DNA from 2 places in the Amphibiibacter pelophylacis genome. Region 1 is predicted to be linked to the other one. Evidence: riboswitches for the same ligand, from Rfam matches in the RefSeq annotation. Region 1 holds a riboswitch; the other holds the start of a gene.
What was found. A riboswitch is a leader RNA that binds a small molecule or an ion and turns the genes downstream of it on or off. The one in region 1 is predicted to bind cobalamin.
Positions count from the first base shown of each region.

Region 2: linked by a shared signal. The riboswitch ahead of RV045_RS00800 (cobyrinic acid a,c-diamide synthase CobB) and the one ahead of RV045_RS02240 (TonB-dependent receptor domain-containing protein) in region 1 are both predicted to bind cobalamin.

Region 1 is NZ_JAWDIE010000003.1:4,014-19,565, forward strand. Features, by position in the region: gene hemL (glutamate-1-semialdehyde 2,1-aminomutase) at 1-394, opposite strand, end outside; gene thiD (bifunctional hydroxymethylpyrimidine kinase/phosphomethylpyrimidine kinase) at 422-1,456, opposite strand; gene RV045_RS02230 (rubredoxin) at 1,585-1,737, shown strand; gene RV045_RS02235 (GGDEF domain-containing protein) at 1,773-2,906, shown strand; cobalamin riboswitch at 2,924-3,193, shown strand; gene RV045_RS02240 (TonB-dependent receptor domain-containing protein) at 3,264-5,135, shown strand; gene RV045_RS02245 (ABC transporter substrate-binding protein) at 5,132-6,016, shown strand; gene RV045_RS02250 (FecCD family ABC transporter permease) at 6,070-7,056, shown strand; gene RV045_RS02255 (ABC transporter ATP-binding protein) at 7,061-7,873, shown strand; gene RV045_RS02260 (VOC family protein) at 7,886-8,320, opposite strand; gene kdsB (3-deoxy-manno-octulosonate cytidylyltransferase) at 8,369-9,142, opposite strand; gene RV045_RS02270 (Trm112 family protein) at 9,144-9,371, opposite strand; gene lpxK (tetraacyldisaccharide 4'-kinase) at 9,418-10,560, opposite strand; gene RV045_RS02280 (ExbD/TolR family protein) at 10,566-10,985, opposite strand; gene RV045_RS02285 (MotA/TolQ/ExbB proton channel family protein) at 11,006-11,671, opposite strand; gene RV045_RS02290 (DUF3683 domain-containing protein) at 11,834-15,552, shown strand, end outside.
Region 2 is NZ_JAWDIE010000001.1:173,711-189,262, reverse strand. Features, by position in the region: gene RV045_RS00850 (CbtA family protein) at 1-719, opposite strand, end outside; gene RV045_RS00845 (CbtB domain-containing protein) at 734-940, opposite strand; gene RV045_RS00840 (cobalamin biosynthesis protein) at 969-1,409, opposite strand; gene RV045_RS00835 (cobalamin biosynthesis central domain-containing protein) at 1,406-2,182, opposite strand; gene cobI (precorrin-2 C(20)-methyltransferase) at 2,179-3,006, opposite strand; gene cbiE (precorrin-6y C5,15-methyltransferase (decarboxylating) subunit CbiE) at 3,003-4,346, opposite strand; gene RV045_RS00820 (cobalt-precorrin-5B (C(1))-methyltransferase) at 4,343-5,470, opposite strand; gene RV045_RS00815 (precorrin-8X methylmutase) at 5,467-6,144, opposite strand; gene RV045_RS00810 (sirohydrochlorin chelatase) at 6,141-7,037, opposite strand; gene cobM (precorrin-4 C(11)-methyltransferase) at 7,034-7,870, opposite strand; gene RV045_RS00800 (cobyrinic acid a,c-diamide synthase CobB) at 7,867-9,213, opposite strand; cobalamin riboswitch at 9,282-9,532, opposite strand; gene bktB (beta-ketothiolase BktB) at 9,636-10,820, shown strand; gene RV045_RS00790 (bifunctional 2',3'-cyclic-nucleotide 2'-phosphodiesterase/3'-nucleotidase) at 10,916-12,958, shown strand; gene RV045_RS00785 (helix-turn-helix domain-containing protein) at 12,993-13,493, opposite strand; gene hemE (uroporphyrinogen decarboxylase) at 13,650-14,735, shown strand; gene priA (replication restart helicase PriA) at 15,078-15,552, shown strand, end outside.

The DNA.
Region 1 (15,552 bases):
CGCGCGCCAGGCGGATCGCCGTCATGGCCGCTTCGGTGCCCGAGTTCACCAGGCGCACCTGCTCCATGCCGGGCAGCAGCGCGACCAGCGCTTCGGCCAGTTCGACCTCGCGCTCGGTCGGGGCGCCGAAGGACAGCGCCTCGCGCGCCGCCGATTCAACGGCCGCCAGCACCGCCGGGTGGCCGTGGCCCAGGATCATCGGGCCCCAGGAGCCGATGTAGTCGATGTAGCACTGGCCATCGGCGTCCCACAGGTAAGCGCCTTGTGCGCGGGCCATGAAGCGCGGCGTGCCGCCCACGGCGCGGAAGGCGCGCACGGGCGAATTCACGCCGCCGGGGATCACGGCCTGGGCGCGTTCAAAAAGGGCACGGCTGCGCGGGGATGAATCGTTCATGTCAGTCATTCGGCAAAGGAAATGGGATCAGTGCAGCCGCTTGGCTTTCTGGCGGCGCAGGGCCAGGTCGGCGTCGCTGACGTCGCCCTCGCTGGGCTCGCCCTCGGCTTCCAGCGGCATTTCGCCGGGCTCGCCCTCGTCGTCGGGCGGAACGGCCCAGAAAAAGCGGTCGGGAATCGCTGAGCCCATGCCCAGGCGGTAGCCGGTTTCCAGGCTCTGGTCGAGGAACTGCAGGGATTCGCTGACCGCTTCGTTGGGGTCGGTGCCCGACGCCAGCAGCGTGGCCACGGCCGCACCCAGCGTGTCGCCGGTGCCGATGAAATTCATGTCGATGCGCTCGAACTGCTCGCGCACGCCGTGCTCGACCTGCCCGTCCGCATTGACCGACAGCAGCACGTTGTCGATGAAGCTGCCGCCCCCGGCCGCGTGCGCACCCGACGCCAGGCCCGTCACCAGCAGGCGGCTGGCGCCCATGCGGTGCGCCTGCAGCGCCAGTTCGGACGGCGTGGGCAGCTGGCCACTGGCGGGCGCGGCCTGGCCGGGTTCGGCCAGAAACTGCGTCAGCACCTCGTGCGAGCCCGACAGCAGCGCGGCGCGCGGGATCAGGTGCTCGCGCACGGCGCTGATGTAGCCGTTGGTGGTGTCTTCTTCCCAGCCCAGCACTTCGGGCAGGTAGACGACCAGCGGGATGTCGGGGTATTCGGCGATCAGCTCGGAGACGCCGCGTACGACCTCGGGCGAGCCCAGGAAACCGGCCTTGAAGCCGCTGATGTCCATGTCGCGCAGCAGCATGCGCGCCTGCGCCACGACCATCTCCGGGTCCAGCACCAGGTGGCCCAGCACCTCGGTGGTGTCACGCACCCAGATGCAGCTGACCACCGGGCAGGCATGGCCGCCCATGGCGCTGATGGTGGCCACATCGGCCGCCAGGCCGCCTGCGCCGCTGGGGTCCTGGCCGTTGAAGGTGATGACGCACACCGGCGCCGGCAGTCCGGATTCGCCCTCGTCGCCTTCGGCGTCGGTTTCGGGGGGAAGGCCCAGGGGGTCATTGCTTGGCGTCATATGCTTTCCTGAGGCCGGATCAGTGCAAAGACCCGGCGAGCTACAATTCACGATTCCGCCATTGTAGTGAACTCGCCGGACCCGTCCGGCCCAAGAAGGAAGACGAGATGCCTCAAGCCCAAACCTGGATGTGCCTGATCTGCGGCTGGATTTATGACGAAGCCACCGGCGATCCGGAACACGGCATAGCCCCGGGCACCGCCTGGGCCGACGTGGACGCCAACTGGACCTGCCCGGAATGCGCCGCCCGCAAGGACGATTTCGAAATGGTTCCGCTTTGAGCGGAGCCTGACGGACCGCGCACCGGGCGCCGAGCGTGACCGCGCCTCCCCGCCGACTGAGCGAACAGCTCGCTGACCTGGCTGCCCTGCGCGATTTCGACGCGCTGGATCTGGGGCTGGTGGGCATTGTCCAGCGGCAGTGGCCGGTGCAGCGCCTGGCCCTGATCGAGCGCTCGGGCCAGCGCTGGCTGCTGCGCTTTCTGCTCGATGAAGGCAGTGTCGAGGCCGGCCCGGAACCGCTCTGGGTCGATCACGACCGCCTGCCCCCGCTGGCCGCCCTGCCCCTGCACGAGCAGGCGCTGAGCGACGGCCTGCGCATCACACGCGCCTGGGCTCTGCCCGAGGACCGGGAAGGCCCGGAAAGCCCCAGCGGCCAGTTCATCCTGCTGCCGCTGTCCAATGCCGGGCGCGATGGCGCGGTGCTGGAGGTGATCACCCACCAGCCCCTGGACGAGGCCCAGCTGGCCACGCTGCACGATGTGTTCCGTCTGGGCAACCACCTGCGCAGCCTGCTGGTCTGGGGCCAGCAGGACACGCTGACCGGGCTGCTGATCCGCAAAAGCTTCGACGAATCCTTCTACAAGGTCGCCGTGGCGCCGCGGCCGCAGGGCCGCTGTGCGCTGGGCTACATCGCCCGTCTGCCGGTGCCCAGCCAGACCAGCGCCTGCGAGCTCTTCACCCACCAGTACGCCGACCTGCGCCGCCAGGAGGCCCAGACGCTGGACGAGGCCTGGGGCTACTGGCTGGCGGTGGTGGACATCGACCACTTCAAGCGCGTCAACGACACCTGGGGCCACGTCATCGGCGACGAGGTGCTGCTGCACATGGCGCGGCTGATGCGCCAGTCGCTGCGCCACATGGATCTGCTCTACCGCTTCGGCGGCGAGGAGTTCGTCCTGCTGCTGCGCTGCGCCGACGAGGCGGGCGCCACGCAGGCGCTGGAGCGGCTGCGCGAGCAGGTCGGCCAGTTCGCTTTTCCGCGTGCAGGCCACATCACCGTCAGCATCGGTTACACGCGCATCCGCACCAGCGATTCGCCCACCAGCGCCTTCGAGCGCGCCGACCAGGCCGTCTACACCGCCAAGCACGAGGGACGCAACCGCATCTGCGCCGCCGACACGCACAGCCGCCAGGACGATGCAGTCAGTGGCGGCGTCGATCTGTTCTGACGCGACGGGGGCTTTCCCTATAATGCGCCCGTTGGTGCCGTCCTGGCTTTACGGTCAGGACAGTTCAACGGGAATCAGGAGGATGCGCGCGGGGGTCACTCGACCCCGCCCGCACTGACCTGAGCTGCCCCCGCAACGGTAAGCAGACGGCCCGCCACCCCCGGCAGGCCAGTGCGTGACACGCAGCCACTGGACGACACGGCCCCGGTTTTCAGGGGCTGCACGGTCTGGGAAGGCGTCGCGCACCGTGCTGTCAGCCCGGATACCGGCCAACAGGGTGGCCTGGCGCTTCGTGCCGGGCTGTAAGGCGCCCGGCTGCGGGGAACCGGCCGGGCGCGCTGCTTGACTGTCCATTCCATGACCCTACGCTCTCCCCTGCGCGCCCGCCGTCTGCTGGCCGCGCTGGCGCCCCTGGCGTCCGTTTCACCCCTGCTCATCCCTCTGGCTGCCCACGCGCAGACCGCCCCGCAACCCGCGCTGGATGCGGTGGTCGTCACGGCCAGCCGCACGCCTCAGGCCGTCTCATCGGTCCTGGCCGACCTGTCTGTCGTGGACCGTGACGAGATCGTGCGCAGCGGGGCCACCAATGTCGCCGATGTGCTGGCGCGGCTGCCCGGCTTCGAGGCCTCGCGCAACGGCGGGCCCGGATCCACCACCAGCGTCTTCCTGCGCGGCGGCGAAACGCGCCACACCGCCGTTTACATCGACGGCGTGCGCGTGGATTCGCAGTCAACGGGCGGCGCCACCTGGGAGCAGATTCCCGTGGACCAGATCGAGCGCATCGAGGTGGTGCGCGGCCCGGTTGCAGCGGTTTACGGCTCGGACGCCGTCGCGGGCGTGGTGCAGCTCTTCACCCGGCGCGGACGCGGCCCTGCACAGCCCAGCGCCAGCGTGACGCTGGGCGCTTACGGCACCGCACAGGTGCAGGCGGGCGTGAGCGGCTCCAGCGGTGCGCTGGATTATTCCCTCTCGGCCAGCCACGGCCGCAGCGACGGCTTTGATGCCAAAACAGCCGACGCCACCGGCCACAACCCCGACCGCGATGGCTGGACGCGCAGCAGCCTCCAGGGCCGTCTGGGCTATCAGATCAACGATCAGCACCGCGTGGACGCCACACTGCTGGCCAGCCGCCTGGTGTCGGGCTACGACAGCGGCACCTCCAGCGCCGACGACGAAAACCGCCACAGCCTGATCAGCGGCAGCCTGGCCTGGCAGGGCCGCTGGAACGCCGATGCCACCACCCGCCTGCGTCTGGGTGAAACGCGCAGCCGCTACGAGACTCGGCCGGACTTCTATGGCACGCGCACTACGCTGCGCAACATCACCCTGCAGCACGAGCAGCGTCTGGGCGACCAGCGCGTGAACCTGATCCTGGAGCGGCGCGAAGACCGCCTTGACAACCCGGCGACCGACTACGCCGCTGCGCTGCGCGGCCATCGCCACCAGGACGGCATCGCGCTGGGCTGGCGCGGCGATTTCGGCGCGCACGCCCTGCAGGCGCAGCTGCGTCACGATCAGGACAGCGAGTTCGGCGGACAGAACACCGGCAGCCTGGCCTGGGGCTGGGCTTTCCAGCCAAACTGGCGGGTGACGGCATCGGCGGCGACATCCTTCCGGGCACCCACGCTTTACCAGCGCTTCAGCCAGTACGGCAACGCGGCGCTGGTGCCCGAAACCGGCCGCAATCTGGAGGCCGGACTGCGCTGGAGCGACGCGGGCTCCGGGGCCAGCCTGACCGCCTGGCGCAACGCGGTCTCCAACCTGATCAGCTTTGGCGACCCGGGCCCCTGCGCAGACGACTATGGCTGCTATGTCAACGCCGGCCGTGCCGTGCTGCGCGGTGTGAACCTGGCCGGAAACACCCGGATCGGCCCGGTGGCCCTGCGGGGCTCGATCGACTGGCACGACCCGCGCAACACCGTCACGGACACCGTCCTGCCACGCCGGGCGCGCAGGCTGGCCACCCTGGGCGCTGACACCCAGCTCGCGGGCTGGCAGCTGGGCGCCGAGGTCCAGGCCGCCGGCCTGCGCTACGACGACGCAGCCAACACACGGCGCCTGGGTGGCTATGCGCTGGTCAACCTCACGGCGCGCCGGGCGCTGACGCCGCAGCTGGAACTGCTGCTGCGTGTGGACAACCTGGCGGACAAAAACTACGCTGTGGCCCGCACCTACGCGACTGCCAGGCGCAGCGTCCAGGCCAGCCTGCGCTGGGCCCCCAAAACATGAGCCTGCGCCTGACCCGCCGCTGTCTGGCCGCTTGTCTGCTGGGCCTGACCGCGCTCGCCGCCGCCGCCCAGCCCGTCAGCGTGCGCGACGACCGGGGCACGGAGCACACCCTGGCCGCGCCGCCGCAGCGCATCGTGACGATGCTGCCCTCGCTGACCGAAAGCGCCTGGGCGCTGGGCGTGGGCCAGCGCCTGGTGGGTGTGGACCGCTACTCCAGCTGGCCCGAAGACATCGCCCGCCTGCCCCATCTGGGTGGGCTGGACGACGCGCAGATCGAGGCCATCGCCGCGCTGCGCCCCGACGTGATCCTGGCCTCGACCGCCTCGCGGGCCATGGAGCGTCTGGAGGCGCTGGGCTTCACCGTGGTCTATCTCAAGGCCGAAACCCACGCCGACGTGCGCCGCACGCTGGAGGTGATCGCCCGCCTGCTGGGCACGCCGCAGGCGGCGGGGCGCGTCTGGGCCGATATTTCGCGCCAGATCGACGCCGCTGCCGCCCGCGTGCCCGCCCGAATGCGCGGCCAGACGGTCTATTTCGAGGTGGGCGGCGGGCCGTACGCGGCAGGCACCTCGTCTTTCATCGGCGAAACGCTGGCCCGGCTGGGGCTGGTCAACATCATCCCGGCGACGCTTGGGCCTTTTCCCAAGCTCAACCCCGAGTTCGTGGTGCGCGCCCACCCCGACCTGATCATGGGCGTGCGCAGCGAACAGGCCGCGCTGCTTCAGCGCCCGGGCTGGAGCGCCCTCGCCGCCGTGCGCCACCAGCGTCTGTGCGGCTTTGACGCGGCGCAGTACGACACGCTGGTGCGGCCCGGCCCGCGCATGGGCACGGCCGCCTCTTGGGTCGCCGACTGCCTGGTTCGCCTGTCCGCCACGCCATGAAGCCAGCGCCTGTCGCCTCACGCCTCGACCCGGCCGCCAGGCCACGGCGGCGCATGGCGCTGCTGATTACGCTGGCGCTGCTGCTGGCACTGGGCGCGGGCCTGGCCACAGGCCCGGCGGGCCTGTCGCCCGGCCGGTTGTGGGCCGATCTGACCGGGCCGGACGCCGCGCTGCTGCTGGGCCAGATTCGTGCGCCGCGCACCCTGGGGGCGGGGCTGGTGGGCGCGCTGCTGGGGCTGTCGGGCGCGCTGGCGCAGGGGCTGTTCCGCAACCCGCTGGCCGACCCGTATCTGCTGGGCAGCGCGTCGGGCGCGGGCCTGGGCGTGGTGCTGGTGATGGCGGCCAGCACGCTGGGCGGCGTCAGCATCAGCCTGGCGACCGCCGCCTGGATCGAGCGCGTGGGCCTGGTCGCCGCCGCCTTTGCCGGAGCGCTGTCGGGCGTGCTGCTGACCCTGAGCCTGGCGCGCGGCGCGGCGCACACGCTGCGCCTGCTGCTGGCGGGCGTGGTGGTGGGCGTGCTGCTGGGCGCCGTCAGCGATCTGATCACCGTGGTGTCGCCCGACGCGCTGCGGGGCAAGCAGGCCTTCATGCTGGGCAGCACCAGCTTTCTGGGCTGGCCTGCGCTCGCGCTGCTGGCGGCGGGGTTGGTGGTGCTCGCCGCTGTGGCCACGCGCTATGCGCGCGCGCTGGATGCGCTGACCCTGGGCGAAGACAGCGCACAGAGTCTGGGACTGGATCTGGCCCGCGTGCGCCTGGGGCTGGTGATGCTGCTGAGCCTGGGCACCGCGCTGGCGGTGTCGCAGGCGGGGCTGGTCGCCTTTGTCGGCCTGGTCGCGCCCCACCTCGTGCGGCGCAATGCGCCCGGGCCCCACGCCTGGCTGCTGCTGGCCAGCGCCGGGGTGGGCGCGACGCTGCTGATGGGCGCGGATGTGATCTCCCGCGCGCTGATCGCCCCGCAGGAACTGCCCGTCGGCGTGGTCACCGCCGTGCTGGGCGGGGCTTATCTGGTCTGGCTGCTGCGCCAGCGTGCGGCGGGGTAATGCTGTGACAGGCCGGCTCAACCCCCACCTCTTCGCCCGCGATCTGCGCGTGCGTCTTGGAGGGCCCAAAGCGGGGCGTGATGTGCTGCACGGCATCACCCTGGACACCAGCCCGGGCTGGACGGCGCTGGTCGGGCCCAACGGCGCGGGCAAATCCACCCTGCTGCGCGCGCTGGCCGGGCTGCAGCCGCTCTCAGACGGCCGGGTGCGGCTGCAGCCGCACGGGCTGGATGTGCACAGCGCCCCGCCCGCCGTTCGGGCCCGCCATCTGGCCTGGCTGGCGCAGCAGGGTGACATCAGCGGCGAACTGACGGCGCAGGAGACCGTGGCGCTGGGCCGCATCGCACGTCTGGGCCTGCTGGCCACGCCGTGCGCCCGGGATCTGGCGGTCACCGAAAACGCCATGCGGCTGACAGGCTGCATCGCCTGGCGCCACCGCCGTCTGCACGAGCTGTCGGGCGGCGAGCGCCAGCGCGTGCTGCTGGCCCGCGTGCTGGCCACGCAGGCGCCGCTGCTGCTGCTGGACGAGCCCACCACCCACCTGGACGCGCCGCACCAGGTCGCGCTGGCCCGGCTGTTCCGCCTGCTGGCACACGACAGCGATACGCCCTGCGCGATACTGACCGTGCTGCACGATCTGCCCATTGCGCTGCAGGCCGACCGCCTGCTGGTCATGGAGGGGGGCCGACTGCGCGCCGATGGCCCGCCCGGTGACGCGGCCGTGCAGCAGGCGCTGGTCGAAGTCTTTCAGGGCGCGATCCGCCTGGAGCGTGGCCCGGACGGCCGCCCGCGCGTCACGCTGGCGCTGGATGGCTGAGCCGCTTCAGGCTCAGGCAGGCTGGGCGCAGTTGACCATCCAGTGCATGCCAAAGCGGTCGGTCAGGCTGCCGTAGTAGGCGCCCCAGAACATGTCCTGCAGCGGCATCTGCACGCTGCCGCCGTCCGAGAGTGCGGCAAACAGGCGCTCGGCCTCGGCGCGCGTGTCGGGCTCGAGGTTGAGGTGGACGTTGTTGCCCGGCGTCACGGCAAAGCCCATGCTTTCGGGCGCGTCGGTGCCCATCAGCACGTGGCCGCCGGTGATGGCCAGCTCGATGTGCAGGACCAGATCGCGGTCGGCGTCGGCGATGGGGTGATCCGGCGACGGCGGCATGTCGCCAAAGCGCGCGACGGGCCCGATGAAATCGCCGCCGAAAACGCTGCGGTAGAACTCGAACGCCGACTGCGTCTGGCGCACGAAATTGAGGTAGGTGCTGGTGCGGGCCATGGGGCCTCCGGGGTGAAAATCAGTGGGGATTCTGGCGACTCAGACGCTTCAGCGGGAAGCCAGCCAGGCGCGCACGCGGGCCAGATCCTCGGGCGTATCGACACCGCCGGGCGGCGCGCTGTCCGTGACGTGGACGCTGATGCGGTGGCCGTGCCACAGCACGCGCAGCTGCTCCAGCGATTCGATCTGCTCGAGGGGCGACGGCGCCAAGCGCGTCATCGCCTGCAAAAACCCGGCGCGGTAGGCGTAGAGCCCGACGTGGCGCAGCACCGCCTGCGGTTCGCCCTGCCCCGGATCGTCGCGCCACCATGGAATCGCCGCCCGCGAAAAATACAGCGCCCGCCCCCGCGCATCCAGCACCACCTTGACGATGTTGGGGTTGTGCAGACCGGCGCGCTCGTGCAGCGGGTGCGCGACGGTGCTCATGCCGCAGTCGGCGTCGTCCAGCAACTGCTGCGCACAGGCCTGCGCCAGCGCGGGCGGCAGCAGGGGCTCGTCGCCCTGGACGTTGATGACGATGTCGTCATCCGCCAGCCCCAGCAGCTGCGCGGCCTGCGCCAGGCGCTCGCTGCCGTTGTTGTGCTGCGCGTCGGTCATCACAGCGGCAACGCCGTGGGCCTGGCAGGCCGCCAGAATATCGGCGTGGTCGGTGGCCACGGTGACCGAGGCCCAGGGCGAGGCGGCGCCGTCACCGGGCACTGCGGCCTGCATCATGCTGCGCGCCACGCGCACCACCATGGGCCATCCGGCCAGATCAAGCAGCGGTTTGCCGGGCAGGCGGCTGGACGCCATCCGCGCCGGGATGATGACGTGGGTGGCCATGTCAGCCCGCAGCGGGGATGGGCTCGCCCTGCTCGTCCAGCGCCAGCGCGTCGGATTCCAGCATGTGCGGAATGCCGTCGATGACGGGGAAAGCCAGATGGTCCGCGCGGCAGACCAGCGCGTCCAGCATCGGGTGCCCTGACGCGGGCGCCGGGCCGTGGTGCGCGCTCAGCGGCCCCTTGCACAGCGGACAGACCAGCAGGGTCAGCAGTTTGGGGTCGAGGCTCATGGGGGTTCCTTGGATCAGACCTTGGGGAAAATAATTCTGAATGATTTTAGACCAGCGCCCAGGCCAGCACCTCGCGCGCCAGCGCGGGCGGCAGCGCCAGCTCCAGCGGCCAGACCCAGGTGGGCGGCAGCTCGCCGCGCGCATGCCCGGGGCGCAGCTTGACAGCGTCTTTTTCGGTGACCCACAGCGGCGTGCCGGGCTGCCAGGCGGGGTGCTGACGCCAGGGCGCATCGTCCCATGCGGCGTGATCGGGCAGCGGCGCCGGGGTGAAGGCGTGGCCCTGTTCGCGCAGCAGGGCGAAAAACTTGTCTGGGTGCGCCAGCCCGGCCAAGGCCAGGGGAAGGACTCCAGGTGGCGCACTAGCGGCAGCGGCAGCCGCAGCCGCCGCGTCATCCCCCAGCGGTTTTGCGGCCAGCCAGTCGGCGAGCGGCACAGGCCGACCCAGCGCGCGCGTGGCCAGAAAACCCGGCTCGGACGTTGACGGCTGCGGCGCGTTGTACAGCAGCCAATGGGGTGCGGGCGCGCCGCTGGCGGCCGCCTGGTCGCGGCGCGCATCGCCCGCCAGCGCCAGCGGCCAGGGCTCGCGCAGCGGGCCGGCGGGCAGCAGGCGGGCGTTGCCCACGCCGCGCTCGTCCAGCACCCACAGCACGGCGCTGCGGCGCAGCGGCAGGTGCTGGGCGCCGTCGTCGCTGACGACGATCTGTGTGCCGGGCTGCGCGGCCAGCAGCGCGGCCAGCACGGCCGGGCGATCTCGCCCGACCCAGACGGGCGCGCCGGTGCGACGGGCGATCAGCACCGGCTCGTCGCCGCAGGTGGCGGGGTCGCTGTCCGGGGTGACGGGCTGGGGGAGCGCGGAGCGGCTACCTCCGTACCCGCGCGAGATCACTCCCACGCGCAGCCCGCTGCCCTGCAGCAGCGCCACCACCGCGATCACCGCCGGGGTCTTGCCCGCGCCGCCGACAATCGGGTTGCCCACCACCAGCACGGGCACAGACCCAGCCACAGGCGCAGACGTTTGGGCGGGGCGGTGTCCGGGGCGATCCAGCCGCGCCAGACGCCAGCGCCAGATCAGGCCGTAGAGTGCCGCCACGGCGCGCAGCAGCCCGGTGGCGAGCGGCCCCAGCGGCCGGTGCTGCGCCAGCGTGGGCCACCAGGCCGACCAGAGGCGCTCGCGCCAGCGCTGCAGCACGGCGCTCAGAGCCCGGCGGGCTTCTGCGCGGCGAAGGTCAGCCGGGGCAGACCGGCCTGGCGCGCGGCCTCCAGCGCGTTCATCACGAGCTGGTGTGGCACGCTGGCGTCGGCAGCCAGAACCACCAGCGCCTGGTTTTTGCCCTGGGCGGCCGCAGCCAGCGCCTGCGCCAGCAGATCGGGGTTGCGGCCATCGACGGCCTGACCGGCGACACGGAACTGGCCGTCGGCCGAGATCATCACCGTGATTTCCTGCGGCTTGTTCTCCAGCTGCTCGGTGTTGGCCGTGGGCAGGCTGACCTGCATCTGGGTGAACTTGCTGTAGGACGTGGTCGTCGCCAGGAAAATCAGGATGACCAGCAGAACGTCAATGAAAGGGATGAGGTTGATTTCGGGCTCATCAGGCGGGCGGCGGCGGAACTGCATGGGGCTCTCCTGGCTGGGACTCAGGCGGCCGGGGCGGCCGGGCGCACGCTCACGGCGGGCTCGGGGCTGTGCAGCATCAACTGCTGGTAAAGGCGCTCGCTGGCGTTTTCCAGCTCGGCGATGAAGCCATTGACGCGGGCGCGGAAGTAGCGGTGCGCGACCAGCGCCGGAATGGCGACCAGCAGGCCCAGCGCCGTGTTGTACAGCGCCACGGCGATGCCGCTGGCCAGTTGCGCCGGGCTGCTGCCCATGGCGCCCTGCGCGGTGAAAATCTCGATCATGCCGATCACCGTGCCCAGCAGGCCCAGCAGCGGCGCGGCCGAGGCCAGCGTACCCAGCGCGCCCAGGTAGCGCTCCATGGCGGCGATGGCGTCGCGGCCCGCGCGCTCGAAGCCCTGGCGCACGCCCTGCTGGCGCGCTTCGTCGTTGATCCAGCTCTGGGCGTGGGCCTGCAGGCCGCCCGCCAGCACCTGGCCCAGCAGCGAGTTGTGGCTCAGCGCCTGCACGGCCGACGGCGCCATGGTCTGGCGGCGGGTGTAGCCCAGCACGTCGTCCAGCAGTTTGGGCGGCGCGATGCGTGGGCGGCGCAGGAAAATCGCGCGCTCGATGACAAAGGCCAGCGTCAGCACCGAGGCCAGTAAAAGCGGCCAGATCGGCCAGCCCGCAGCTTGAATAATGGCAAACACAGTGGGGTTTCCTAGAGTTCAGGCGAAGGGCGATTATCCCGCATCGCCAGACGGCCCCGCCACACGCGCCCTGACGCGCCAGGCCCCGGGATGCCCTGCGCAGGGCAGGACGTGCGATTGTCGGGGACAATAGCGGATTGTCCGCGACAGACTGCCCAGCCCATGAACTCACCGCTGATCCTGCCCGAAAGCACCCTGTCCGATGACCGCGCGAGCGAAACGCCCCGCCTGCGCGAGATTCCTTACAACTACACCTCGCTGTCCGACCGCGAGATCGTCCAGCGCCTGCTGGGCGACAGCGCCTGGGACACGCTGGAGCAGCTGCGCAGCGAGCGCCGCACCGGCCGCAGCGCCCGGATGCTCTACGAGGTCCTGGGCGACATCTGGGTGGTGCAGCGCAACCCCTATCTGGAAGACGATCTGCTGCGCAACGCCAAACGCCGCCAACAGCTCATCGACGCCCTGCACCACCGCCTGGGCGAGATCGAAAAACGCCGCCAGCCCGATCAGGATCCGGAGCGCGACGCTCTGGTCGGCCAGCTTTTGCAGCGCGCCCGCGAAGCCGTGGCCCAGTTCGACCAGCGCTTTGGCCTGGTCGCCGGTCTGCGTCAGCGCGCCCGCCGCCTGCTGGGGCGGCACACGGCCAGGGACAACATCAAGTTTGATGGCCTGTCGCGCGTCAGCCATGTCACCGACGCCACCGACTGGCGCATCGAATACCCCTTTGTCGTGCTCACGCCCGATTCCGAGGCCGAAATGGCCGCGCTGGTGCAGGACTGCATCACGCTGGGCCTGACCATCGTGCCGCGCGGCGGCGGCACCGGCTACACCGGCGGCGCCGTGCCGCTGACCTGGAAAAGCGCCGTCATCAACACCGAGAAGCTCGAAGCCCTGTCCGGCGTCGAGATGGTCACCCTGCCCGGCCACAGCCAGCCCGTCGCCACCGTGCGCGCCGAAGCCGGTGTGGTCACCCAGCGCGTGGCCGACGTGGCCGATGGCGCGGGCCTGGTGTTTGCGGTCGATCCGACCAGCGCCGAAGCGTCCTGCGTGGGCGGCAACATCGCCATGAACGCGGGCGGCAAGAAGGCCGTGCTGTGGGGCACGGCACTGGACAATCTGGCCTCCTGGAAAATGGTCACGCCCGACGCGCAGTGGCTGGAAGTGGTCCGCATGGATCACAACATGGGCAAGATCCACGATGCCGAGCAGGCCACTTTCGAGCTGCGCTACTTCGACGCCAGCGGCCAGCATCTGCAGCGCACCGAAACCCTGGTCATCCCCGGGCGCACGTTCCGCAAGGAAGGCCTGGGCAAAGACGTCACCGACAAATTCCTGGCCGGTCTGCCCGGCGTTCAGAAAGAAGGCTGTGACGGCCTGATCACCAGCTGCCGCTGGGTGCTGCACCGCATGCCCGCGCACACGCGCACCGTCTGCCTGGAGTTCTTTGGCAACGCGCACGACGCCGTGCCCAGCATCGTGGACATCAAGGATTTCATGTTCGCCGAGCAGAAACGCTCGGGCGTGCTGCTGGCCGGGCTGGAGCACCTGGACGACCGCTACCTGCGCGCCGTGGGCTACGCCACCAAGAGCCAGCGCGGCGCCGCCAGCAGCGGCAGCGGTCTGCCCAAAATGGTGTTGATCGGCGACATCGTCGGCGATGACGCCGATGCTGTGGCCCGCGTCACCAGCGAGGTCATCCGCCTGGCCAACGGCCGCGCGGGCGAAGGCTTTGTCGCCGTCAGCCCCGAAGCACGCAAGAAGTTCTGGGCCGACCGCAAGCGCACCGCCGCCATCAGCCGCCACACCAACGCCTTCAAGATCAACGAAGACGTGGTGATTCCGCTGCCGCGCATGGGCGAGTACACCAACGGCATCGAGCGCCTGAACATCGAACTCAGCCTGCGCAACAAGCTGGACCTTGTCGCCGCGCTGCGCGGCTTTTTCGCCAGCAGCCCGCTGCCACTGGGCCGCAGCGAAGACGGCAGCGCCGCCACGCAGGATCTTCTGGGCGACCGTGTGGCGCAGGCGCGCGCGCTGCTGGACGAGGTCGGCGGCCTGTGGACGCACTGGCTGGATCACCTGGACACGCCCGACGCCGAAGGCCGCGCTTACTTCGAACCCCTGCAGTCGCACGCGATGCGCGCGTCCTGGAAGACCCAGCTGCGCGAGCCGCTGCAGCGCATTTTCAGCGGCGTGGCCTTCGCGCCCATCCTGGCGCAGTGCAGCGAGCTGCACCAGAAGGTGCTCAAGGGCCGCGTCTGGATCGCGCTGCACATGCACGCGGGCGACGGCAATGTGCACACCAACATCCCCGTCAACTCCGACGATTACGCCATGATGCAGACCGCCCACGAAGCGGTGCGCCGCATCATGGCGCTGGCCCGCCGCCTGGACGGCGTGATTTCGGGCGAACACGGCATCGGCATCACCAAGCTGGAGTTCCTGTCCGACGCCGAGCTGGCGCCCTTCGCCGACTACAAGGCGCGCATCGATCCCAACGGCCACTTCAACCGCGGCAAGCTGCTGCGCCAGACGGTCAGCGGCCAGCGCGCCAGCGACCTGACGCACGCCTACACGCCCAGCTTCGGGCTGATGGGGCACGAATCGCTGATCATGCAGCGCTCGGAGATCGGCGAGATCAGCGCCTCGGTCAAGGACTGCCTGCGCTGCGGCAAGTGCAAGCCCGTGTGCGCCACGCACGTGCCGCGCGCCAACCTGCTCTACAGCCCGCGCAACAAAATCCTGGCCACCAGCCTGCTGATCGAGGCCTTCCTGTACGAGGAACAGACGCGGCGCGGCGTGTCCATCGCGCACTGGTCCGAGTTTGAGGACGTGGCCGACCACTGCACGGTCTGCCACAAGTGCTACACGCCCTGCCCGGTCGATATCGATTTCGGCGACGTGTCCATGAACATGCGCAACCTGCTGCGCAAAATGGGCCGCAAAAGCCTGCGCCCCGCTGCGGCGGTGACCATGGCCATGCTCAACACCCAGAACGCTGCCGTCATCAACGTGATGCGCAAGGGCGTGATCGACTGGGGCGGCCGCGCCATCAACGCCGCCAACCAGCTGCTGAAGGCGCCGGTGCGCCAGCAGCTCGCGCGCCCGCCCGCCACGGTGGGCACGGCGCCACTGCGCGAGCAGGTCATCCACTTCATCAACCGCAAGATGCCTGGCGGCCTGCCCAAGAAAACCGCCCGCGCGCTGCTGGACATCGAAGACCGCGCCTACGTGCCCATCCTGCGCAACCCGGCCACGACCACGTCCGAATCCGAGGCGGTGTTCTATTTCCCCGGCTGCGGCAGCGAGCGCCTGTTCAGCCAGGTCGCGCTGGCCACGCAGGCCATGCTGTGGCAGGCCAATGTGCAGACGGTGCTGCCGCCCGGCCAGCTGTGCTGCGGCTACCCGCAGCGCGGCAGCGGCGATTTTGACAAGGCCGACGCCATGATCACCGACAACCGGGTGCTCTTCCACCGCGTCGCCAACACGCTGAACTACCTCGATATCAAGACCGTGGTGGTCAGCTGTGGCACCTGCTACGATCAGCTCCAGGGCTACCAGTTCGAGCAGATTTTCCCCGGCTGCCGCATCATCGACATCCACGAATTCCTGCTTGAAAAGGGCATCACCCTGCCCGCCGACAACACCGGCAGCTACCTGTTTCACGACCCCTGCCACAGCCCGATGAAGCTGCAGGCGCCCATGACCACCGTCAAAGGCCTGGTCGGCGACGCTGTGCTGGCCAGCGACCGCTGCTGTGGCACGTCAGGTACACTGGCCGTCGCCCGCCCGGACATTGCCACGCAGGTGCGCTTTCGCAAAGCGGAAGAGCTGCAGCGCAACGAAACCCTGCTTCGCGAACAGCACGGCGCCACGGGCGA
Region 2 (15,552 bases), on a different contig from region 1:
CCGGCGCCCAGCGCCAGCCACTGCACCACGGCCAGCAGATGGCTGACCCCAACAAAGCGCCCGGTCAGATTCGTCAGAATCTGGTGCGCCTGCGGACCGAAAGCCGCATAGGGATCGCCCGCGTGCGGAAAACCCACCGCAAACGGCAGGGCCAGCAGCGCCAGTGCCAGGGCGAAGCGCCAGACCCCCGCGAAACGGGCCCAGCCCAGCACCGCGCAGGCCAGCAGCGCACAGACGCTGGCCAGGCCCCAGGCCATCTGCCGCTGCAGCAGATCGGCCGCCTGCGCGCCCGGCAGCTCGGCCGGCAGGCCCAGTGACGGCCACAGGTGCAGACCGACGAAACCCGCCAGCGCCACACCCGCCACCCGCCAGGGCGCCGCCGACGGAGCTGCCGCAAGGCCGCGCCACAGCTCGCGCGCCGCAAAAGCCACCAGCAGCATCAGCGCCAGCGCCAGGTTTTCCAGCACATTGGCCACCCAGGTCCAGAAGGTGCGCTCGGCGCCGTCCTGCGGGGTCCAGGCGCTGGCGTCATGAACGTGATCGTGTGCCTGGGCGGGCTCATGCGCGTGGGCCAGCGCCGGCGGTACGGGGGCCTGGTCCTCGAACGTTTCGGCCGTCTGGATCAGCGGCAGGGCAAAGTGGTGTTGCAGCAGGGTCTGGACAGAGCCCACCGCCAGAGCCAGCACCAGGGCCAGCCAGATCAGTCGTCGCAGCAGCATGGGGTTCTCCGGGCTCAGTGGCAGGGTTTGACGGTGACGTGGCGCACGTCGTGCGCGGCGTTGTGCGCCAGCGGGCTGTGCGCAAAACCGACGCCGTAAAACAGCACCAGCGCCAGCATCAGGGCGCCGCCCAGCTGCAGGGCCAGGGCCTTGCGGGTCGCGGTGACCGCATCGGCGGCGGTGCTGCGGGAAGGGTTTTGGGCGGGGGTGGACGTCATCATGGCAATCTCCTTGGGTGAAAAAACGGGTTCAGATCTCGACCGGGGCCGGGGCACGGGCGCGGGCCAGCGACACGGTGGCGTTCAGGCCCTGCGGGCCGCGCCAGCGGTATTTCTCAAGGACCAGGCGGGAAGCGTCGGCCCCGGCCGCCAGCAGCGCCGCCGCTTCGCTGACCGAGGGCGTTCCCATATACCGCAGCACGGTAGCCGACGGGTTGGGCACGGCCACTTCGGCCAGTTGCGCGGCGCTGTAAAAGTGCAGCGGCAGCCCCCGCTGCTGGGCCAGCGCCAGCAGGCCGACTTCGTCCGATTTGGCCTGGATGCTGGCCAGCGCAACCAGGCGCAGCGCCTGGACCGCCACGCCCAGGTGCGCTGCGGCCTGCGCCAGCGCCTGGTCCAGCGCGGTGCGCAGGGTGTCCAGCGGCGTACTGCGATCGCAGCCCAGACCGGCGGTCAGCCAGACCGGATTCATGCAGCGCCCTGCCCTTGCGGCGGGCGGTAGACCACCAGGCGCTCGTGCAACTGCTGCCACAGGGCGTCCGGCACCGGCGCGTCGGTGATCCACAGGACAGCGCGAAAGCGCTCCAGATCGACCTGGTCCAGGCGCTCGAAACACTGAATGCTGGCAGGCAGCGGCGTGGACCGCGTCCACCAGTCGCGGCGGCCGGTCTCCTGAACCACCGCCACCGGCTCGCCGTTGACGACGTGCGCCGATACGCGCGTGATGTTGATTTTGGGCGCCTCGACCGTCCAGCCCAGCTCGCGGCCCAGAATGTCCACGGGGAGGGTCTGTCCCACGTCGGACGCCGTGGTCAGCACAGCGGTGGCACCCAGCAGCGCGGCCAGGCGTTCGGCCATGGCGTTGGCACCGCCCACATGGCCCGACAGGACGGGAATGACGAACTGCGCCGCGTCGTCCACCACCGTCACGCCCGGGTCTTCGTCCTTGCTTTTCAGGTGCGGCGCGATCAGGCGCACCACTGCACCCAGCGAGACAAAAAACACGATCTGGTCGTAATTGCTGAAAAGTGCGCCGATCTCATCCCGAAACGCGCCACTGTAAGCATGGACCGGGTTGGGCAGGCCGCCCGTTTTTTCAGCCATCAGCGCCGCAAATTTGGCCGCCACGCAGACATGCGCCTGCGGCAGCTGCGCCGCCAGATGCGCGACCTGGGCAGCGCCATGTTTCGTGATGGCCACCAGCACCACGCGGGTGCCGTCGAGGGTCGAAAGGGGGAGAGTCATGCGTCGTCCGCTTCAGAAAACAGGCCCGGGTCAGAACCGGGGCCAGAGGGAGAAGATTTTTTCAGGCAGCCTTTGATGCGCTCGCCGCGCACGCGCTGCGGGTTGCGCACGACGAGCAGCGACAGGTAGCTGACCCGGCTACCGCGCAGCGCCAGCAGCGCCTCTCCCGACAGGCTGCGCTCGTCGGGCGCACCGCTGCGCTCGATGAAATGCGCGCCCGCCAGCAGCCCGCGATGCACCAGCCAGTCCAGCAGCTCGTCGAGCAGCGGCTTGATTTTCATCAGCACCAGGGTGTCGAAATCGGGCAGCAGCCGGTCCACCGCGCTGACGCCATAGGCGGCCGGAACAATGGCCACGGTGTCGTCCTGTTCAGCCAGCGGCACGCCCACGTCGGCGCAGGCGGCGGTGAAAGCGTTGACGCCGGCAATGACCTGCACCTTGACCGCGGCGTCCAGCGCGCGCAGCGTTCGCGCCAGGTGGCCGAAGGTGGCGTAGGTGCTGGCATCGCCCTCGACCAGGAAGAGCACATCGCGCCCGGCCTGCAGCCAGGGCAGCACGGTGTTGGCGGCCTTGAGCCAGGCGCGGGCCAGCTTGTCGCCATCGTGCGTCATGGGAAAGAGCAGCAGCGCGTGATCGCCCGGCGGCGTCAGCCCGGCGCGGGTGACGATGTCCAGCGCGTAGCTGGGCGTTTTGCCGCTGCGCGCCGGGTAGACCCAGACCGCGTCCGAGCGCTGCAGCGCCGCCCAGGCCGCGCGCGTGATCAGGCCCGGATCGCCCGGCCCCAGGCTGATGCCGTAGAGGGTTCCGTGTGCGGCGGCGCTCATGCAGGCTCCTTCTGAGCGTGCTGGGGTTGCTGGCCCTGCCCGGCCTGCTGACCCGCCTGCGCGCACACGATCCACACCGGGTTTTCGGCGGCCATGCGGTGCATGTGCAGAATGGGCGAGCTGCGCGCCGCCTGAAGCTGCGTCACGTCCCAGACGGCGCCGTGCGCCTTGAGCGCCTCCAGCGCGGCGGACAGGTTTTCCAGGGTGACAAAGTTCATCACCAGCCAGCCGCCCGGGCGCAGACGCTGCAGCGCCAGGCGGATCAGCTCGGGCAGTTCGCCGCCCGATCCGCCGACAAAGACCGCGTCCGGATCGGCCCAGGCGTCCAGGCCCTCGGGCGCCCGGCCGTGGACCAGGGTGTAGTGGCTGACGCCCATAGCGCGGGCGTTGCGCCCGGCAATGGCGGCGTCGGCGGCGTTTTTCTCGATGGCGTAAACGTGGCCGCGCGGGCACAGCCGCGCCGCTTCCAGCCCCACCGCGCCCGATCCGGCGCCAATGTCCCAGACCACGCTGTCCGCGCGCAACTGCAGGCGGGCCAGCGAGACGGCACGCACCTCGCGCTTGGTGATCAGGCCTTTGTCGGGCTGGCGCTGCTCGAAGTGGCTGTCGGGCAGACCCAACAGCACCTCGGCCGGCCGCGCACGGGTGCGCCACAGCAGCACCACGTTGGGGTCGGCGAAGCTGAGCGCCGCCGCCGCGCTGATGGACAGATCGGCCTGGATGCGCTCGTCGCTGCGGCACAGGCGCTCGGCCACGGCCATGCGCCAGTCGTCGGCCTGGCCTTCGGCCAGGATCAGGCGGGCGATGCGGTCGGGCGTGTTGTCCGGGCTGGTCAGCACCGCAATGCGGTCGTGACGGCGCAACGCCTGGGCCAGCGCATACAGGCCGTGGCGGGCGTCGGCGCCAGGCGTCCACTCGCCCGCATCGGCGGCATGGACGCTGGTTATGCCCATGTCCTGCCAGACCAGGCCCACGCGGGCGCAGGCGATCTGCAGCGTGGACAGATTGGGCACGATCTCCAGCGCGTCAAAGCACAGCCGTGCCGCCAGAAAACCCGCGATGCCGTGGCACAGCGGATCGCCCGTGGCCAGCACCACGCAGCGCAGGCCCTGGGCCTGCGCGTCGCGCACCCAGGCGGGAACCTGGGACAACGCCCGGGTGAGATCGTGCTGCGTGGCTTCGGGGGATATTTCGGGGGCAAACAGCGCCAGCGTGCGCGCCGCGCCAATCACCACATCGGCCTGGCGCAAGGCGCTCAGGGCTTTGGGCGACAGGCTGGCGGCGCCATCGTCCAGAACGCCGATCACCTGACAGCGTGGGGGGCGTGAATCAGCCTTCATGGCAGCTCCTCGAAATCCGGGGCGGACGACGCCGCCGTGATGCGGCTGCCGTCGAAATCGCAGACCAGCACGTCCAGGCGGAACTGCCCGGGGTAACGTGCGGTCACGGTCTGCACAACGCGCTGCGCCAGCAGCCGGTGAAACTCCTGGGCCAGGCCCAGCGCGGTCATGCGCTCGGCGGCAAAGCGCGCGGTTTCGGCCGCGGCGATGGCCGCGCACTCATCCGGCGGTGCGCCCGCTTGTGCCGCCAGCCCGGCCAGCAGTGCGGTATCGACTTCGGCGCGGTTGGCGTGGGTGATGGTCTCACCCTGGGCGATCTTGGTCAGCTTGCCGACCATGCCGCCGATGACGATGTGGCGCAGGCCCGAAGCCACCGCTGTATCCACGGCGTAGCGCAGGAAATCGCCCATCTGCACAAAGCAGATTTCGGGCAGATCGGGCCGCTGCGTCATGGCGAACTGCTCAGTGCGCCCGCCCGTGGTCAGCACCACGCAGCCCGTGCCCGTGGTCGCCGCCACCTGAACACCCTGAATGACGCTGGCCCGCCAGGCCGCCGTCGAATACGGTTTGACAATGCCCGTGGTGCCCAGAATAGAGATGCCGCCCAGGATGCCCAGCCGGGCGTTGAGCGTTTTTTTGGCCATGTCCAGCCCCTGGGGCACGGACACCGTGACCTCCAGGCCGTCGCACTCCAGCAGGTCGCCCGCCGCCTGGCGCACGTTGTCCTCGATATTGGCGCGCGGCACCGGGTTGATCGCCGGGCCGCCGACCTCCAGCCCCAGACCCGGCTGCGTCACCGTGCCCACGCCAAAACCGCCCAGCAGACGCACCACCCCGGCCTGGCCGGGCAGGCGGCGTACGTCCACCGTCAGGTGGGCCTTGTCGGTGCAGTCGGGGTCGTCCCCCGCATCCTTGATGACCATGGCATGCGCGGCCTGGCCGCTGGCGTCCACGCAGCCATCGTGCACGGCAAAACTCACCCCCTGGCCGTTGGGCAGCAGGCAATCCACTACGCCTAGAACAGCGCCATCGCGCAGACCCAGCGTGGCCGCGCGGGCGGCGGCGGCCGAACAGGCCCCGGTCGTGAAGCCGGTGCGGGTGCCTTTGGCGGCGGCGCTTTTCATGCGGCGTCGCGCTCCTGCGCTTCAGCCAGCGCCAGCAGCGCATGCAGGGCGGCCACCACCAGGGTCGAGCCGCCCTTGCGTCCGTCGATGACGATCCACGGCACGACAGCCTGAGCGGCCAGCATCGCCTTCGATTCCGCCGCCGACACGAACCCCACCGGCAGACCGACCACCAGCGCGGGGCGCACGCCCTCGTCCTGAATCAGCCGCACCAGCTCGATCAGCGCGGTGGGAGCATTGCCGATGCCCACCAGGGCGCCGTCCAGCAGGCCCAGACGCCAGGCCTTGCGCATGGCCTGAACGGCCCGCGTGGTGTTCTGCGCCCGAGCCTGCGCGATGACATCCTCGTCGCTGATGAACTGGTGCGGGACCACGCCAAAGTGCGCCAGGCGCGGGCGCGACAGGCCCACGCAGATCATCTCGACATCGGCCACCACGCGGCTGGCCCGGCTGCGCAGGGCGCGCACACCCGCGTCCACCGCGTCCGGGTGAAAGCGGGTCAGGCCGTTGAACTCGAAATCGGCATTGGCGTGAATCATGCGCCGCACGAGAGGCCACTGCTGCGCCGTGTAGTCGTGCGGCCCCGCTTCGCGGTCGATGATGGCGAAGGAATCGTGCTCGATCGCCTGCCCGGCGGCGGTGAGCTGTTCGGTGACGGTGTTGACGGTGCTCATGGATGCGGATGCGGGTGGGCGTGATCGTGGCCGTGCGCGTGCTCATCCGGACCATGGTGGTGCGGACCGTGGCCGTGCGCGGCGGCGATCTCGCGGAACTTGCACCCGTCGCAGGGCATGAGCGCCATTGCGCTGGACTGCGGCTGCGTGGTGGCCTGGACGCGCTCTTCCAGCAGCGCGGTGATCTCGGGCTCGAAGCCGAAGTAATCGCCCAGCCCGAAGCGCAGGCGCGGGTACTGACCCTGCAGGTGCTGGATCTGGCGCTGGATGCGCGTCATCAGGGTCCCGGTGAACAGGTAGTAAGGCAGCACGACGATCTGCGTCATGCCCAGTCGCTCCTGGCGCTGGACCACGCGCTCCAGGCGCGGCAGGGTGATGCCGGTGAAGGCGATGTCGACCAGTTCGTGGTCGCCCGCCTCGTGCAGCCAGCGCGCCATGCGGGCGACGTCGCCATTGGCCTGGCGGTCGCTGCTGCCCCGCGCCAGCAGGATCACGCCGGTGGTCACCGGGTCGGGCATGTCCAGGCGCTGCATCACCTGGCGCAACTGGCGGCGCAGCACCGCCAGGATGGGGTCGCAGGCGCCCAGATGCGGCGTGTAGGCGAAGGCCACCGCCGGATGGCGCTCCCGGGCGTGTGCGATGGCGTCGGGCACATCCATCTTGACGTGTCCGGCTGCGTTCAGGATCAGCGGCACCACCACCACGCGCTGGCTGCCGCGCGCGGCGGCGTCCAGACCGGCGTCGAGCAGCACGGGCGCAAATTCGATAAAGCACACCTCGATGCGCCAGTTCGGGCGCTGCTGGCGCCAGGCCTGCGCGAAGGCGTTGATTTCGTCGTTGCCGCCGGGCTCGCGCGAGCCGTGGCCGACCAGCAGCACAGTCTGTTCTGTCATGGGGTGTCCTTCTCCAGGCCCGGGTCCTGGTCTGAGTTGACGCTGGCTTTGCGGAAGCGGTGCGTGAAGCGGGCGTCGTAAAGCTTTGATTTGATGAGGCTATCCCAGTGACGGGCGCCCAGCGTGGGGCTGGCCAGGATCATGGCCTGACTGACAATGCCGGCCGCGCGGCACTGCGCCTTGAGGGTGTCCAGCGTGCCGCGCACAATGATTTCCTGCCCGGGCCACGAGGCCTTGTGCACCACCACCAGGGGCGCATCGCCCGGCCAGCCCGCTTCGCGCAGGCCCGCCTCGACCTTGTGCAGCAGGGTGATGCTCAGAAAAATGCACAGCGTGCAGCGGTGCCGCGCCAGCTCGGCCAGGCTCTCGCCGGGCGGCATGGGCGTGCGGCCTTCAACGCGGGTGAAGATGACGCTCTGCGTCACCTCTGGCAGGGTCAGGCTTTCGACCGCCGCCGCCGCCGAGGCCATGGCCGACGACACGCCGGGCACCACCGTCACCGGCACGCCCGCCGCGTCCAGCGGCTGGACCAGCTCGATCAGCGCGCCGTACAGGCCGGGATCGCCCGTCTGCAGTCGCACCACCACCGCGTGGCGGCTGGCCTGGTCGATCAGCCAGGCGGTCATCTGCTCCAGCGTCATGTCTTTCGAATCGGCGATGACACAGTCCTCAGGCGCCCAGCGCGTGGCCGCCTCGCTGACCAGCGATCCGGCGAACAGGATGGCACCCGCGCGGGCGATGGCATCGCGGCCCTTGACGGTGATCAGATCCGGATCGCCCGGCCCCGCGCCCACAAACCAAACCGTGCCGGGGGCGTTAGAAACCACTGTCATGCCTGCACCCCCAGCAGCAGCGCCACCGCTTCGGGCGACGACGGCATCCAGGCGTGAAAATAGCTGGCGCGCAGGCGCTGGCGGCCATAAACCGCTTCGCCCGGAGACGCCAGGCCCCCGCGCATCGCCTGCGCGTGATCCAGCGGCGGCAGCGCTGTCTCGCAGCGCGAGTAGTGGAAGGTGTGACCGCGCAGCGGCGCCACCCGGCCGTCCGGCGACCACTGCTGCGGCCCCAGCGCCGCCAGGCGCGCCTGCATCATCACCGCACCGGGCAGCAGGCCCCACAGGGCGTGGCTCTGGCCCGCCTTGTCGATCAGGGTGTCAAAGAGCGGCATCATGCCGCCGCACTCGGCCCACAGCGGCCGACCGGCGTCTACGTGGTCGCGCAGGCTCTGGGCACAGCGCGTGGCGGCGGACAGCGCAGCCGCGTGCAGTTCGGGGTAACCGCCCGGCAGCCAGACGGCGTCGGCGGGCGGCACGGGGTCATCCGCCAGCGGCGAGAAAAACGCCAGCGTGGCGCCAAGCTGGGTGAGCGTCTCCAGGTTGGCCGGGTAGATGAAGCTGAACGCCGCGTCGCGGGCAACGGCCACGCGCCGGCCGGCCAGCGGGCGCAAGGCGGCATCGTCAGAAGGCTCGCCCGAAGATTCTGGCGCGGGGAAATCCACCGCATACCGCTGCCAGTCCACCGCCGAGAACTGGCCCAGCGGCGTGGCCTCCAGCGCATCGGCCCAGGCGTCCAGGCGGGACAGCGCGTCAGGCAGCTCAGCCGCTTGCAAGAGGCCCAGATGGCGCTCGGGCAGGGGCGGGCCTGCGTCGCGCAGCACGGCGCCCAGAAAGCCCTCGCCCAGCGACTGCGCCACCATTTCGCCGTGGCGCGCGCTGCCCACGCGGTTGGCCAGCACGCCCGCCCATGGCAGGCCGGGGCGGTAGTGGCGCAGGCCGTAAGCCAGCGCGGCCAGGGTGTCCGACGTGGCGCTGGCGTCCATCACCGCCAGCACGGGCAGGCCCCAGCGCTGCGCCAGATCGGCGGCGCTGGGTTGGCCGTCAAAAAGGCCCATCACGCCTTCCACCAGGATCAGGTCGGACTGCTGCGCGGCGGCGTACAGGCGCTGGCGCACATCCGGCTCGCCCGTCATCCACAGATCGACGTTATGAACCGGGTGGCCACTGGCCAGAGCCAGCCACTGGGGGTCGAGAAAATCGGGGCCACATTTGAAGACCCGCACCCGCAGGCCGCGCCGCGAGGCCAGCCGCGCCAGAGCGGCGGTCAAAGTGGTTTTTCCCTGCCCGGAAGCAGGAGCTGCCACCAGCAGAGCGGGGCAGGAAACAGAAGGGGCCAACATGCCGGGATCCAGATAGCGCCGTGCGCCCTTCACCGAAGCAGCAGCGGCCGACAGGTGGCCGCGTTGCCGCAGTTCACCCCTTACTGGCCGGTATCCGGGCTCGCCGTGGTCCAGAAAATGCGTCTGGACCCGTCGCAATCGCCTTCCCGGAGCCGAAGCTCCAGTGGCTGTTGATTGCAGCGGCGCGCGGCACCCCGCGCGCACTGGCCTACCGTTGCGGAGACAGCCCAGATCAGGGCGGCAAAGCGCCCCTGCTGGTTCCCGTTTAACGCCTGCACCGCAGCAGCGGGCAGGCAGCACCAATGCAAAGAAGTGTAACAGCCGCTGCCGGGCAGCCCGGGTTTGTCCCTGGTGACTGTGCCGTCATCACGCTGTCAGATGCGACGAACACACTGTGAACACACCCAAAACCGGAGACAGACATGAGCCGAGAAGTCGTTATTGCCAGCGCCGTACGCACCCCCATAGGCAGCTATGGCGGCAGCCTGAAAGACATGCCTCCGTCCGAACTGGGGGCGCGCGTCGTGCGCGAAGCCCTGCAGCGCGCCAGCACCGCGGGCAGCGAGGTCGGCCATGTGGTCTTCGGCCATGTCATCAACACCGAGCCCAGGGACATGTATCTGTCGCGCGTCGCCGCCGTCCAGGGCGGTTGCGCGCAGGAAGTGCCCGCCTTCAACGTCAACCGCCTGTGCGGGTCGGGCCTGCAGGCGGTGATTTCGGCGGCGCAGTCCGTCATGCTGGGCGACTGCGACGTCGCCATCGCGGGCGGCGCCGAGAGCATGAGCCGCGCGCCCTACGCCAGCCTCAACATGCGCTGGGGCGCGCGCATGGGCGACACCGCGCTGGTCGACATGATGGTCGGCGCGCTGCACGACCCCTTCAACGTCATCCACATGGGCGTCACCGCCGAGAACGTGGCGCGCCAGTGCCAGATCAGCCGTGAGGACCAGGATGCGCTGGCGCTGCAAAGCCACCAGCGCGCGCAGGCCGCGATCGCTGCCGGTCGCTTCAAGGACCAGATCCTGCCCATCACCCTGAAATCGCGCAAAGGCGAGACGGTGTTCGACACCGACGAAAACGTGCGCATCGACAGCAAAGCCGACGATTTCGCCAAACTGAAACCGGTGTTCACCAAAGAGAACGGCACCGTCACGGCGGGCAACGCCTCCAGCCTGAACGACGCCGCAGCGGCGATGGTCCTGATGGATGCGGCCACGGCCCGCACGCGCGGCCTGCAGCCGATGGCGCGCCTGGTGGCCTACGCCCATGCGGGGCTGGATCCGCTGGTTATGGGTCTTGGACCTGTACCCGCCAGCCGTGCGGCTCTGGCGCGCGCCGGACTGACGATGGCGGACATGGATGTCATCGAAGCCAACGAGGCTTTTGCCGCGCAGGCGCTGGCCGTGACGCGCGAGCTGGGTATGGACCCGGCCCGCGTCAACCCCAATGGCTCGGGCATTTCGCTGGGTCACCCCATCGGGGCGACGGGTGCGCTGATCACCGTGAAAGCGCTGTACGAACTGCAGCGCATCCAGGGCCGCTACGCCCTGGTCACCATGTGCATCGGGGGTGGCCAGGGGATCGCGGCGATTTTCGAGCGGGTGTAAACCCGGCCCCCGGGCAACCAGGGCCTGTGGCATGCTGCGTGCCTGCTTCAGACCCCCGGGCCCGGACGCTGCGGCCCGCCGACACAAGGACCGCCATGCGACCCCGCCCTTCCCGAGCCGCTTCTGCCTGCCCAGTCTCTGCCCTGCCCCTGCTGATCGCCACGCTTGGGCTGACCGCCTGCGCCAGCCCCGGCCTGCCTTCCGGCGCCAGCGCCCAGCTCACCCTGCTGGAAACCAGCGATCTGCACGCCAATGTGCTCAGCTACGACTACTTCAAGCTGGCGGTTGACCCGTCCTACGGCTTCGAGCGCACCGCCACGCTGATCCGCCAGGCGCGCAGCGAATTCCCGGGCGCCCTGCTGCTGGATAACGGCGACACCATTCAGGGCACGGCGCTGGCCGATGTCGAGGCCACCGTCAAACCGCTGCCCTGCGGCCAGATGCCGTCGATCTACCGGGCCATGGATACGCTGAAGTACGACGCGGGCACCCTGGGCAACCACGAGTTCAACTACGGCCTGCCCTACCTGGACCAGATTCTGGGCAACGTGCTGGACACCGAAGGCCTGCAGCGCCGCTGCGCCACCGCCGGGCCGGGTGTGGGTTTCCCCGTGGTGCTGGGCAATGTCTATTCCAGCAAGACGAAGCAACCGCTGGTCGCACCCTACACGCTGCTCAAGCGCACTGTTGCCGTCCAGATCAACGGCCAGACGGTGCACAAGCCCATCACCGTGGGCGTGCTGGGCCTGACCACGCCGGGCATCCTGAACTGGGACAAGCGCTATCTGGAAGGCAAGGTTTACACCGCTGGCGCCGTGGAAACCGCGCGGGCGCTGATCCCGAAAATGCGTTCTGAGGGCGCAGACGTGGTCGTGGCCCTGCTGCACGGCGGCGCCAGCACCCAGCCCGACGGCCCCACTGTCGAGAACCCGGGCCTTTATGTGGCCCAGGTACCGGGGCTGGACGCGCTCTTCATGGGCCACCAGCATCTGCAGTTCCCCAAGGCGGGCGACAAGCCTGACCTGGCACTGCCGGGCATGGACAACGTGCGTGGCACCATCCACGGCGTGCCGGCCGCCATGCCGCTGTCCTGGGGCAAGGGCCTGGGGCTGGTTCACCTGGCGCTGCGCTGGGACGGCCAGCGCTGGCAGGTCGACAAGGACGCCAGCCGCGCCGAAGTGCGCACCCTCCGCACGGGCACCGGCGCCAATGGCAAGCCGACTTTCGTGGCGGCGGACCCCAGCATCGCACCGGGCGTGCAGGCGCAGCACGAGGCGACCATCGCCTACGTCAAGGCGCCCATCGGGCGCAGCGATTTCCGCATGAGCACCCAGCTGGCCGACGTGGGCGATCCGTCCGCGATCCAGATCGTCAACCAGGCGCAGCAGGCTTATGTCGCCGATTACATCAAGGCCAGCCTGCCGCAGTACGCCAGCCTGCCGGTGCTGTCGGTGAGCGCGCCGTTCAAATCCGGCTTCCAGGGCCCGGACGATTACACCAGCGTGGCGGCGGGCGATCTGGCCATTTACAGCGCGGCCGATCTTTACCTTTACCCCAACACCGTCTACGCGGTGAAGGTCAGCGGCGCGCAGATCAAGGCGTGGCTGGAATCGACGGCCAAGCGCTTCAACCGCATCGATCCGGCCAAAAAAGACGACCAGTGGCTGGTCAGCACCTTCCCGGGCTATAACTTTGACGTGTTCACCACGCCCGACGTGCAGTACCAGATCGACGTGACCCAGCCCGAGGGCGAGCGCATCCGCGCGCTGAGCTACAAGGGCGCGCCCATGGATCCGGCGGCGCAGTTCATCATCGCGACCAACAACTACCGCGCCACCACGAAGATGATCCCCGAACTGGACGGCCGCGCCACCATCTGGGAATCGCCCGACACCAACCGCGACGTGCTGATCGCTTACGTGAAGAAAACCGGCCAGCTCACCCGCCAGGCCAACGGCAGCGCGCGCAGCTGGCGCTTCACGCCCATGACCACGGCCGGCCGCGTGCTGTTCAAATCGGCGCCCGGCGCTGACGCCCTGGCGCAGGCAGCGGGCCTGGGCGGCATCACCGCCACCGACGCTGCTGCGGACGAAAAAGGGATGGCGACGTTCGCACTGAGTCTGAAGGACAGCCGGTGAAGGATGGGGGCGTCAAGCGGAGAGCTGGTCCGCATCAGGCCAGCGTTTCCAGCAGCACTTCAGGGTGTTTGCGCGCGATGCGGATCAGGGCCTGCGCGGCCCCCGAAGGCGCGCGACGGCCCTGCTCCCACTCCTGCAATGTCCGCCTGGAAATGCACAAAGCCTGGGCGAACTGGGCCTGAGTCAACCCGGTCTGCTGGCGGGCATCCGCCACCTCATTGGGCGCAACCCGGGTCACTCGGGCGGTCTGGCCTGCTTTCATCTGCCGAACAGACTGCAGGAGCTTGAGCCCCAGCTCTTCTCCGGTCATGCTGTCGGTGCTTGAGCGCTGATCAGTCATTTTCAAGGGCCTCACGAATGGATTTGAGAATATGGCCCGGGACCAGCGTACCTTACGGCAGCCACCGCTACCAGGAATCACATCCCCGGCCTCAGGGTTGCCAGCCAGCCAGACGCAGAATGCGGCGCGCTCCTCTTCTGCCCAGAGAGCCTTGGCATCTTCTGCGAAGGAAGGCGTTTCTGCGATGGTGTACATAATGTGAATTGTACGTCAAAGACGTATTTTGCTGGACTGATCTCCAAGCCGCAGTGTGACCTACCGCATCAACGGCCCCCGCATCGAGCTGCTGCGCGTCCTACACGGCGCCCAGCAGTGGCCCAGCACACCGCCGCCAGCAGCGATAATCCCCCCATGCTCACCCCTCTGATCAACGACCAGTTTCTGCGCGCCTGTCTGCGCCAGCCCACCACCCACACGCCGGTCTGGCTGATGCGCCAGGCAGGGCGATACCTGCCGGAGTACCGCGACACGCGCTCAAAAGCCGGCAGTTTCATGGGTTTGGCCACGAACGTGGATTACGCCACCGAGGTCACGCTGCAGCCGCTGGAGCGCTTTCCGCTGGATGCGGCCATCCTGTTCTCCGACATCCTGACCGTGCCCGACGCCATGGGCCTGGGCCTGAGCTTCGCCGTGGGCGAAGGCCCGCGCTTTGCCCGCACCGTGCGCACCGAGTCCGATGTGGCCGCGCTGGCCGTACCCGACATGGACAAGCTGCGCTATGTGTTTGACGCCGTCACCAGCATCCGCAAGGCGCTGAACGGGCGCGTGCCGCTGATCGGCTTCTCGGGGAGCCCCTGGACGCTGGCCTGCTACATGGTCGAAGGCGGTGGCAGCGACGATTACCGCGCCGTCAAGACGCTGATGCTGCAGCGGCCCGACCTGATGCACCGCGTGCTGGACACCAACGCCCGCGCCGTCACCGCCTACCTGAACGCGCAGGTCGATGCGGGCGCGCAGGCGCTGATGGTGTTTGACAGCTGGGGCGGCGTGCTGTCGCACCGCGCTTTCCACGAATTTTCGCTGCCCTACCTGCGCCAGGTGGTGCAGGGCCTGAAGCGCACCGATGCGCAGGGCCAGCGCATTCCCGTCATCGTCTTCACCAAAGGCGGCGGGCTGTGGCTGGAAGCGCTGGCGGACATCGGCGCCGACGTGCTGGGCGTGGACTGGACGGTGCACCTGGGCCAGGCGCGGGCGCGCGTCGGCCAGCAGGTGGCGCTGCAGGGCAATCTGGACCCGATGACGCTCTTTGCCGCGCCGGACACCGTGGCCGCGCACGCGCGCCAGGCGCTGGACGATTTTGGCCGCCCGCAGCGCGCCGACGGGGGCTGGGACGGGCATATTTTCAACCTCGGCCACGGCATCAACCAGCACACGCCGATTGAGTCGGTGCAGGCGCTGGTCCACGCCGTCCACAGCCACTCGCGCACCCTGCGATAACACAGCCGCCGCGCGCTGATGCGCCGGGGCTGGCGTCTGTCGTTTTTGTGCCGACTGGCCCGCAACTGCGGTTTTTGGCGTGATTTTGTGCTTGATGGCTGCGGTTTATCCCCAATATTCTTCGCTCACCACGCCGTCAGCAGCTTGGGTCACAAAGCGATCAAGCCAGATGCAGTCTAATCAGCAAGCCATTGTTTATAAAAAGAAAAATAAAATTTTGACAGATTTGTGAACTTTTGCTAAGCCAAGTTATACACACCCCGTCAACAGACATTCCCCCCAGTTCCCCCGATTGCTCACACACTTATCCACACCCCCTGTGCAAGACGCGGCGACAGCCCCATGAATCAGCCACTTAGCCCCGGTTTTGGCGACAGCGCTTCCGATTCGGACGGCAAGCTGGCGTGCTGGGGCGTGGCGGTGGACCTGCCCGCGCACATCGCGCTGGGTGGCGATGGCGCCTCAGTGCTTAGTTACCGGGGCGCAGCCGAACTGCAGCCCGGCCAGCTCGTGCGCGTGCCGTTGGGCGCGCGCGAGGTCAGCGGCGTGGTCTGGGAGCGCCAGGACACCCCTGCCGACGCCAGCGTCGTGCTGCGCGACATCGCCGCCGTGCTGCCCGTGCCCCCCATGACGGCGGACTGGTGCCAGCGCGTGGCGTTTGCGGCGCGCTACTACCAGCGCAGCCAGGGCGAAATCGCCAGCCTGGCGTTGCCCCCGCAGATGCGCCAGGACGCCGTGGACGCCATCGCCCGGCGCGTGCAGCGCTGGCAGGCCAAAACCGGCGCGGCGCCCAAGCCCGCACAGCTTGAAGCGCCGC